3 regions of the Micromonospora sp. DT31 genome follow, and region 3 is predicted to be linked to each of the others. Evidence: riboswitches for the same ligand, from Rfam matches in the RefSeq annotation. Region 3 holds a riboswitch; each other region holds the start of a gene.

Region 1 (3,078 bases), on a different contig from region 3:
GTGGCGGACCAGCTTGGCGGAGGTGCGGTACATCGCCTCGGTGTACCAGGTGCCGTGCCCGGCGAAGCCCTCGTGCTCCAGGCCGATGGACTTGGCGTTGACGTACCAGTTGCCGGCGTGCCAGCCGACGTCCTTGGCCTTGATGTGCTGGGCGATGTAGCCGTCCACCGAGCGCAGCGTGTAGTGCCAGCCCAGGTAGTCGGCCCGCTTCACCAGGTCGACGCTCGGGCCGAAGTAGCCCTCGGTGTCGTGGATGACGATGTACTCGATCTTCTGCTGCTTCGGCCGGTTGGCGAGGTCGTGGTTGCCGTAGTCGCCCGGGTCCGCGCTGAGCTGCTCGTACGGCGCGGGGATCCATTCGCAGGCCAGCCGGACCGGGCACTCCAGTCCGTCGGGCCGTTCGGCGTTCCGCAGGCCGAGCCGGGCCAGTTTGGAGCGGTCCGGTTGGGCGACGGTGGCGGCGAGCGTGACCTTCTGCCCGTCGTCGGTGATCCGGGAGGCGCCCTGGCCGAGCTGGTCGTAGACCTCGTCGGCGAAGGCCGCCGCCCCGTCGGACGTGTCCGCGCCGGAGTAGCGGGCCACGGCGCCGTACCAGGCCGCCGGGTCGCTGCCGGCGCCGACCGGCCCGCCCAGCGTCTTCTGGTACGAGGCGAGCAGCGCCGCGCCGCCGCGGATGTTCGCGGCCGGGTCGGTGCGAAGCGTCCGCTCGTCGAGGCCGGTCAGCGTCGCTGCGGTGCCGAGTGTCTGCAGCGCCGCGCTCGGCAGCGGGGTCTCCCGCGGCGGCGCGGCGGCGGTGGCCGGGTCGAGGGTGAGCGGGCGGGAGTCGTCGCCGCGCGGGTCCTCGTCCTCGTCGACGTGGGCGCTGCCCGGCGTGGCGAGGATGTGCGCCGCGTCGGTCAGGTGCATCGGGCCGTATCCGCCGCTGGTGCTGGGCTGGCCGGGATGGGTGTCCCAGCGGGACTCCAGGTAGGAGACGCCGAGCAGGACGTTCTGCGGTACGCCGTACTCGGCCGCTGCGGCGGCGTACTGCTGCTGCCGGTCGCTCGTCGGTGCGGCCGGCTGCGGCGCGGCGCTCACCGGGGCGGTGGTCGCCAGCGCGGTGGCCGTGGCCACCGCGGCGGCGAGCAGTATCCGCCGGCCCGACGGCGGGGGTGAGAGGTGCATCGAACCTCCTGGACAGGGATGGGTGTCACTGCCCCTCAACCTCACTCCGCGTACCCCGTGACGGTCAATACCTTTCCAGCAGGTAATCTCCCTTGAAAGAAAACTTCACATCGCCCCTCCGGTTCGACACCGACCGTCACGGCGCTCCGAGTTGCGGATCGATCACGATCGTCCTTACTCTGGTCAAATGTCGGCCGCCAGTCTCACCGTCCATCCCGGTCGGTGACGGTCCGGCACCGCCGAGTCGCCCGCGGGCGAGCCGGGGACCCAGGTACCTGGGGTGAATCCGCAGCACTGCGGTAGGGCGACTCCCTTCCCGCCCGAACCCGTCAGCTAACTCGGTAGGCGGTACGGAAGAAGGAGCACGGACGCCCGGTGGCACACCATGCCCGGCGGCCAGCGTCCGACCGGTCGATCGACCGGTCCACGGCTGCGCCGCGTTCCCGCTGGTCCCGCTGCACCACCGCCCTCGCCGCACTGATCAGCACCGCCGTCGTCCTGACCGGCGGTGCCACGGCGGCCCATGCCGAACCCTCGGTCACCGAGATCGAGGCCCAGATCGACCGCGACTGGAACAAGCTCGAACCCGTCATCGAGCAGGTGAACGCCGTACGCGAGCAACTCGCGGCGCGGCGCAAGCAGGCCGACGCCCTCGGCCGGCAGATCGCCCCGCTCCAGGCCCGGGTGGACGCCGCGCTCGGGCAGGTCGGCGGGCTCGCCGCCGACGCCTACAAGGGCGACAACCTCTCCACCGTCAACGTGCTGCTGGGCAGCCGGTCCCCCGGTGACCTGGTCAACGGCCTGGAACTGCTCGACCGCTTCGCGCATCACCAGCGCGAGCAGGTGCGATCGGTCGCCGCGCTGCGCGACGAACTGGCGGCCAGGAAGAAGCCGCTGGACGAGATGATCGTCGGCCTGGCCCGCACCGAGGCCCAGCTCGCGGCGAAGAAGAAGCAGATCGACGCCGAGATCGCCCGGCTGCAGAAGTTGCGGCTGAAGGTCTACGGCAACGGGGGTGGCGGGCCGCTACGCCCGGCGCCCTGCCCGGCCGGCTACCCCGGCGGCGCGGCGGGCACGGCGGTCAAGTTCGCCTGCGCCCAGATCGGCAAGATCTACGTCTGGGGCGCGGCCGGTCCGGACCACTTCGACTGCTCCGGCCTGACCCTCGCGGCCTGGGGCAGGGCCGGCGTCTCGCTGCCGCACAACGCCCGCCAGCAGCACGGCGTGACGAAGCGGGTGAGCCGCGCCGAGCTGCGCGCCGGTGACCTGGTCTTCTACTACGGGGACCTGCACCACGTGGCGATGTACGTGGGCGAGGGCTGGGTGGTGCACGCCTCCCAGTCCGGCAAGCCGATCACCATGAAGCGCGTCGAGGACGGCCCCATCCACAGCTACGGCCGCCCCGGCTGAGGTGTGTAAGGAAGGGCCCCTTCTTAACGCCTCCGGTAGAGGAAGGGGCCCTTCTTGACAGGTGTGGGGCGCGATCAGCGCGTCGGCCAGGTGCGCCAGCTCTGCCACGACCGGCTCGGCGTCGGGCCGCGCTGCCCCTGGTAGCGCGAGCCGTAGACGGCCGAACCGTACGGGTGCTCGGCCGGCGAGGACAGCCGGAAGATGCACAACTGGCCGATCTTCATCCCCGGTCGGAGCGTGATCGGCAGGTTCGCCACGTTCGACAGTTCCAGCGTGACGTGTCCGGAGAAGCCGGGGTCGATGAAGCCCGCGGTCGAGTGGGTGAGCAGGCCCAGCCGGCCCAGGCTCGACTTGCCCTCCAGTCGCCCGGCGAGCTGGTCGCCGAGCGAGATCACCTCAAGCGTGGAGGCGAGCACGAACTCGCCCGGGTGCAGCACGAACGCCTGGCCCTCGGGCACCTCCACCATCGACGTCAGGTCGTCCTGCTGGATCGACGGGTCGATG
Region 2 (3,078 bases), on a different contig from region 3:
AACGCGAAAGGCCGGCACCCCGAACCCCGGGGTGCCGGCCTTTCACTCGCTTGTCGGATCAGGCGGAGTAGCCACGGCTGGCGATCCAGTTCGCCAGGTCGATGGTGGTGACCCAGTACGACGGCAGCGACGGGTCGGCCGAGTCGACGATCCGCACGGTCCGGCCGTCGTTCTTGTAGCCGACCACGGCCACGTAGTGCCCACCCGGGAACGAGTGCCAGCCGCCGTTGAGGTCGACCACGTCACCGGCGACGTTCGCGACCACCGCCCGCCCCTTGGCGACGGCGCTCACCACGTCGGCCTGGAGCTGGTCCATCTGGGCCGGGGTGGCCGAGTCGCGGATCATCCGGGTCCGGTACGGGTCGCCCTTGACCTGCTGGTTGAGCACCCGGGTGGTGTCCTCGGCCGAGTTGGTGCCCATCTCGGTGGTGCCGAGCGCGGCCGCGAGGGTGTCCTGGCCGCGCTCGACGCCGGTGGCGCTGAGCGCGTTGCGCACCGCGGCCGGGCCGCAGTAGTAGTAGTTGATCTGTGCCTGGTAGTCGTAGTCGAGCATCCTGCTCGACGGCGGCTTCGGCGGCGCCGCCTTCGTGGTGGTGGTGTCCGGGTCCGCGGCGGCGCTCGCCGACGGCGACGTGCGGGGGGTGGGCGACGCGCTGGACGAGTCGCGGGGCGACGGGACGGCGACGCGCGCCTCGCCGCGGCTGGCCGCCTCGCCGACCCGGGCGTCGAGTCCGACCGTGGCCGTGCTCTCCTGCCGGGTTGGGGCGTCGTCGGTGACGGTGAGCGCCGTGCCGGCGCTGCCGGCCAGCACGAGCGCCGCCGCCGAGCCGGCGATGATCTGGTACGGACGTTCGGTCGTGATCCGTCGCAGCTGACGCTTCAGGTGGTGCTTCACGAAATCCTCCACGGGGGCGTGAGCGGCGCAGGCCGGCCCGGCACGCGGAAGGACTCACACGTGCTGGGGAGCCGGCGGGCCGAGGGATGGGTGCGCCCGCGTTGTGGGCGGGCCGGGGTGGTTACCGGGGGTGCGCGCCGGTCAGGCGCGCGCGGGACACTGCGGGGCCGTGGAGGCGGGGGATGGTCGAGGGATGGGCACGAGGCAGGGACTCCTTCCGTGGCCGCCGACCGGGTTAGCTGACGGATTCGGGCGGGAAGTACGCCCTACCGCGGGCCGTGGCTCGCGGATTCACCCCGATGGTGTGTGGGTTCCCGGTTCGTGCAAGCACGATTTGGCGGGTCAAGCGCGGCGACGCCTTCGGCGAACGGAAACCGCACCGGACGCGCCGACACTACCGGCGAGTAAGCGGGCCGCCAACCGCTGCGACCTGCGTAAACATCGGGCCTGACTACGGATTCGGAACAGCCGGTCACCGACTTCACTCAATGGGACAGGCGGTTTCGCAGGGCAGCGTCCGGCCGGAACCCGACGTCGCCGGGACGAAAACCCGCAGGTGCCGGGGTCGTACGAGGGCGTCGCGTGCCGACTGTCCGGTTCCGCGACGCGGGTGAGCCAAGTCACCCACTTTTCGTAACGATTCGGACCACGCGCCGGCTGTCAGCCGACGCGGGCCGGGCTCAAGCGGGTGCCACGTACCGCCGCCGGAGCCGGCACCCGGCTTGCCGGGGCGCTCGCGCCGGCCAACGCGGGGCGCAGCGCCAGGTCGGCCGCGTACGCCTCGACGGCCAGCGCGCGGGCGGCCTCGGCGGCCAGTTCCGCGTCCCGCCAGGCCAGCCGTTCCCGGTCGGCGGCGACCTCCCACCGGGACCGGCGGCCGTCCCGGACGGTCCGGGCCAGCACGACCTCCTGCTCGGCCGGGTGCCGGCGCGGGTCCCACCCGTTGCGGCGCGCCAGCGCGTCGGCGAGTTGACGGGCGGTCAGGTCGCCCCGCCAGTGCGCGCGCATGACGGCGTGGCGCAGCCAGCGTTCCCGGGCCGCGTACTCGGTCGGGGTCCGGGGGGTGCGCGGGGCCGGCAGCGCGCCGGCCCCGGCCAGGCGGCGCGCGGCGGTGTCCGCCTCGTCGTAGGCCGTCCAGGCCCGGTCCGCCTCGCTCCGCGCGGCCAGCCACTGCTCGCGGCGGCGGCGGAAGGTCTGGGCGGCCCCGGCGGCGGCCACCGCCACCTCCTCGGCGTACCGGACCAGGTCGGCCCGCTGGGTCGGATCCGGGTCGACGGTGGTCTCCGCCGCGCCCTCGCGTTCCGGGCGGGCGACCAGCACGGCCAGCAGGGCGAGGGCGAGCAGCAGCAGGGCGGACCAGATCGCGGCGGCCTCGGGGACCGCGGTGAGGAAGTGGTAGAGAGCGGTCTGCGACATGTCGGCACCTCACGGGAAGACGTGGCGGGGAACCCCGCTCGACCGTCCGACGCGGGACGCGGCGGGCGGGTGCGGGGTGGCGTTCGGTGGGTGCGGTGAACGGGCCGGCGGCCCGTGGACAGGTCAGCGGGTGGGCGGGGCCCGGGAACCGACCGACGCCGGGACCTGGCGGTCCGGAGTCGGACGTCTGTCGACCGGGTCGGCCGCCCGTGACGCCGGGGCCCCGGTGGCGCGGGCCGGCGGCTCGGCGGGGTGCGCGTACGCGGCGTGTGCCGCGGCCGACAGGTCGGTCGCCGCGCTCGGCGCCGACGCGGCGCTCGCGGCCCCGGGAGCCGGCACGACCGTCGGGGTGGCCGCAGGGGCGGCCATGGCGACGCCGGACGGCAGCGCGGCGGCGCCCAACGAACAGGCGACGACCACCGCGAGGCTGGCCAGCATCCGGGCGGTCCAGCGCGCCACCCACCAGGTGGGGCAGGTGAGCGCGATCGGAAGCACGGGTACAAATTACCGCCGATCCCACCAGGACGCACCGCCGCCGGGCGTGTCGCCGCGCCAGGTGACGGCTCAGTCGGGGCGGCCCCGGCCGGCGTACTCGACCCCGTCGGCGGGCGCGCGGGGGGCGGGCACCCGCGGCGCCGGCCCGGCGGCGGGCGCGTCCGCGCGGGCGCGGCGCGACGGGCCGAGCAGGCGCATCATCGGCAGTTCCACCCAGCGGTGCAGCGCGGCGGCGAGCGCCAGGGTGAGCAGCAGGAAGCCGAGTACCGCGA
Region 3 (3,078 bases):
TCGGTGGCGGTGCTCGGCACGCTCGGCAGCCTGGTGATCACCGGCGTGCTCGGCACGCTCGCCACCGCCGCCACCCACCTCACCGGCTTCGGCAGCGAGGACGCCACCACGCTGTCCATGTTCCAGGCCGACGTGGACCTGCACGGACTGCTCCTCGCCGGCATCATCATCGGTTCGCTCGGTGTGCTGGACGACGTCACGGTCACCCAGGCCGCCACCGTCACCGAACTGGCCCACGCCAACCCGGCGCTGTCCCGGCGGCAGCTCTACCGGGCGGCCACCCGGGTCGGCCGGGCGCACATCGCGTCCACGGTCAACACCATCGTGCTGGCGTACGCGGGCGCCTCACTGCCCCTGCTGCTCCTGCTGGTCGCCGACTCCCGTCCGGTGAGCCAGATCCTCACCAGCGAGTTCCTCGCCCAGGAGATCGTCCGCAGCGCGGTAGCCACCCTGGGCCTGATCGCCGCCGTACCGCTGACCACCGGACTGGCCGCGGCGGTGGCCACCGCCGGGCGGCATCGGTCCCCCGTGGACCCGCCGCCGGCACCCCGGCCGCGCGACGGAGGGGACGACGCGCTGAAGGCGCTCGGCGGCGCAAGGAGCACGGACTCCGCATGGCGAGACTCCGGAGCGTGACGACCGGCGTCAAACGCGACACTGGTCACGCTGGGTCGCGGCGAAATCTCGCAGTTGGTCGGCTTCCGGACGTAGATCCCGGGTAGCGATCTCGGGTAACCTCGCTGCCGGTCACCGCCGAAGGCGCGCACCGGCGCCAGCGGTGCCGCCGCCCAATCGCCCACGGGCGAGCCGGGGAACCACGCACCAGGGGTGAATCCGCGCCAGCGGTAGGGGCCACTTCCGTCCCGAACCCGTCAGCTAACCCGGTCGGCGGCCGACGGAAGGGAACACTGTGACGGCACCCCTGCGCCGCTGGCTGACACCCGTGGTCGCCGTGCTCGCCTCCTTGGCCCTGCTGGCCGGGCCGACGCCCGCGATGGCGGCCCCCACCACGCCCAACCCCTCGGGGCACGAGGAGGACGACGACCCGCCGCTGATCACCGAGGCCATCGACGCCGCCAACCGGGGCTACCTGCAGGCCAAGGCGAAGCTGGCCAAGTCGCAGGACCGCCAGCGGCGGCTGGGCGCCGAGGTGGCCGCGGCCCAGCGCCAACTCGACGCGCTCAGCCCGCAGATCAACCAGATCGCCGCCCAGTCCTACCGGACCGGCCGGATGGGCGCGATGGCCATGCTGCTGGAGAGCAACTCGCCGGACTCGTTCGTCCGCCGCGCCAACGCCCTCGACGAACTGAACCTCCTCAACGCGCAGCGCCTCGCCGCCATCAACGCGGTGAAGAACCGCGCCGAGCAGGCCAAGCTCGCACTCGACGCCGAGGTGCGCGAGCAGGAGAAGCAGAAGAACGCGATGGAGCGCGAGAAGGTGCAGGCCGAACGCGCCCTGAAGCTGGTCGGCGGCCTGGGCTTCACCGGCGGCCTGGTCTCGGCCACCTCGCCGGTGGCGAAGATCGGCCCCGGTCGCACCGGCGACGGCGGCTGGAAGGCCGAGTCGTGCAGCGAGGACGACCCGACCACCGGGGGCTGCGTCACGCCGCGCACGCTGCACGCCTACAAGGAGGTGCGGCGCGCGGGCTTCAAACGGTTCGTGGGCTGCTACCGGTCGGGCGGGCCGTGGGAACACCCGAAGGGCAAGGCCTGCGACTGGTCGCTGGAGAACAGCGACTTCAAGCCCTGGCACAACAACGACACCCGACGGTACGGCAACGAGGTGGCCGCGTTCCTCATCCGTAACGCCGACCGGCTGGGCATCTACTACGTCATCTGGAATCGGCAGATCTGGTTCCCGGCCACCGGCTGGCGTTCCTACAGCGGTCCGTCGAACCACACCGACCACGTGCACATGTCGATGCTCTGACGTCGGCACGTCAACAAGGGGCCGCCCTCGGGCGGCCCCTTGTCGCGTTCTTGTGCCCCACTCAGCCGGCGAGCGCCGGGTCGGCCGGGGCGGGCAGCGGAACCGGGGACTGCGCGACGGTCCGCACCTCGCCGCCGCTGAGCCGGTACGACATGCCGACCACCGCGCACCGCCCCGCGGCCACCCGCTCGGCCACCACGGCGGACCGGGCCAGCAACGTCTCGACGGTCTGCACGATGTGGACGTCGATGATGCTGTCGATCTCGTCCCGGCCCTGCCGGGCGGCCCGCAGCAGGCTCGGCGCGACCGCGTCGACCACCGCGCCCAGGTGCCCGACCGGGGCCGCGCCGGTGCGGACCGCCTCCCGGGCGGCCTGGACCGCGCCGCACGAGTCGTGCCCGAGCACCACCACCAGCGGGGTGCCCAGCACGGTGACCGCGTACTCGACGCTGCCGAGCACCTCGGGCCCGGCGGTGTGCCCGGCGGTACGCACCACGAAGAGGTCACCGAGGCCGCGATCGAAGATGATCTCGGCGGCGAGTCGCGAGTCGGAACAGCCGACGATCACCGCGAAGGGGTGCTGGCCGTCGGCGACCGCGGCCCGATGCCCGGCGTCCTGGTTCGGATGCTGCGGGACGCCGGTGACGAAACGATGGTTACCGGCGCGCAGTTCGGCGAGCGCCTGCTCCGGAGTGCTCGGCGTCATGTTCCTCACCTCGTCTACCTGGCGAACGACCCGGCTGGCCGCCTCGCGACCCACCGTCACACGGCACCCGGGGTCCGTCAAGATTCGTGATACGCATTTCATACTTTCCCGGCCCGCCCCACGCCCCGTTCGGAGACACCGCGGAGATGGCCCTAGCATGGCGCTCATGGCGACCACACCAGGCGAGGACGGGAGCCGCCGAAACTGGACCTTCCTCACCAATCACGGGCACGTGCTGCTGGCCATCGCCCGCGACCCCACGGCACGGTTGCGGGACGTGGCCGACGAGGTGGGCGTGACCGAGCGCGCGGCCCAGGCCATCGTCGCCGACCTGGAGGCCGGCGGTTACCTGCATCGCACCCGGGTGGGCCGCCGCAACAAGTACACGATCAACCCCAAGGGGCGCTTCCGGCATCCGGCGGAGGCCGACCAGCAGGTCGGC

Evidence for each region. Region 3 has a riboswitch for cyclic di-AMP ahead of ACLQ2X_RS07845 (coiled-coil domain-containing protein). Riboswitches for the same ligand answer to the same signal wherever they lie in the genome.
Region 1: linked by a shared signal. The riboswitch ahead of ACLQ2X_RS11205 (NlpC/P60 family protein) and the one ahead of ACLQ2X_RS07845 (coiled-coil domain-containing protein) in region 3 are both predicted to bind cyclic di-AMP.
Region 2: linked by a shared signal. The riboswitch ahead of ACLQ2X_RS27915 (C39 family peptidase) and the one ahead of ACLQ2X_RS07845 (coiled-coil domain-containing protein) in region 3 are both predicted to bind cyclic di-AMP.

Annotation. Positions count from the first base shown of each region.
Region 1 covers NZ_JBNCKZ010000005.1:192,464-195,541, forward strand. Annotated here, with positions in the region: gene ACLQ2X_RS11200 (N-acetylmuramoyl-L-alanine amidase) at 1-1,164, opposite strand, end outside; cyclic di-AMP (ydaO/yuaA leader) riboswitch at 1,392-1,526, shown strand; gene ACLQ2X_RS11205 (NlpC/P60 family protein) at 1,540-2,574, shown strand; gene dcd (dCTP deaminase) at 2,649-3,078, opposite strand, start outside.
Region 2 covers NZ_JBNCKZ010000037.1:25-3,102, forward strand. Annotated here, with positions in the region: gene ACLQ2X_RS27915 (C39 family peptidase) at 59-907, opposite strand; cyclic di-AMP (ydaO/yuaA leader) riboswitch at 1,105-1,245, opposite strand; gene ACLQ2X_RS27920 (hypothetical protein) at 1,556-2,311, opposite strand; gene ACLQ2X_RS27925 (hypothetical protein) at 2,435-2,806, opposite strand; gene ACLQ2X_RS27930 (acyltransferase family protein) at 2,876-3,078, opposite strand, start outside.
Region 3 covers NZ_JBNCKZ010000003.1:298,050-301,127, forward strand. Annotated here, with positions in the region: gene ACLQ2X_RS07840 (YibE/F family protein) at 1-636, shown strand, start outside; cyclic di-AMP (ydaO/yuaA leader) riboswitch at 776-906, shown strand; gene ACLQ2X_RS07845 (coiled-coil domain-containing protein) at 911-1,930, shown strand; gene ACLQ2X_RS07850 (carbonic anhydrase) at 1,992-2,636, opposite strand; gene ACLQ2X_RS07855 (helix-turn-helix transcriptional regulator) at 2,794-3,078, shown strand, end outside.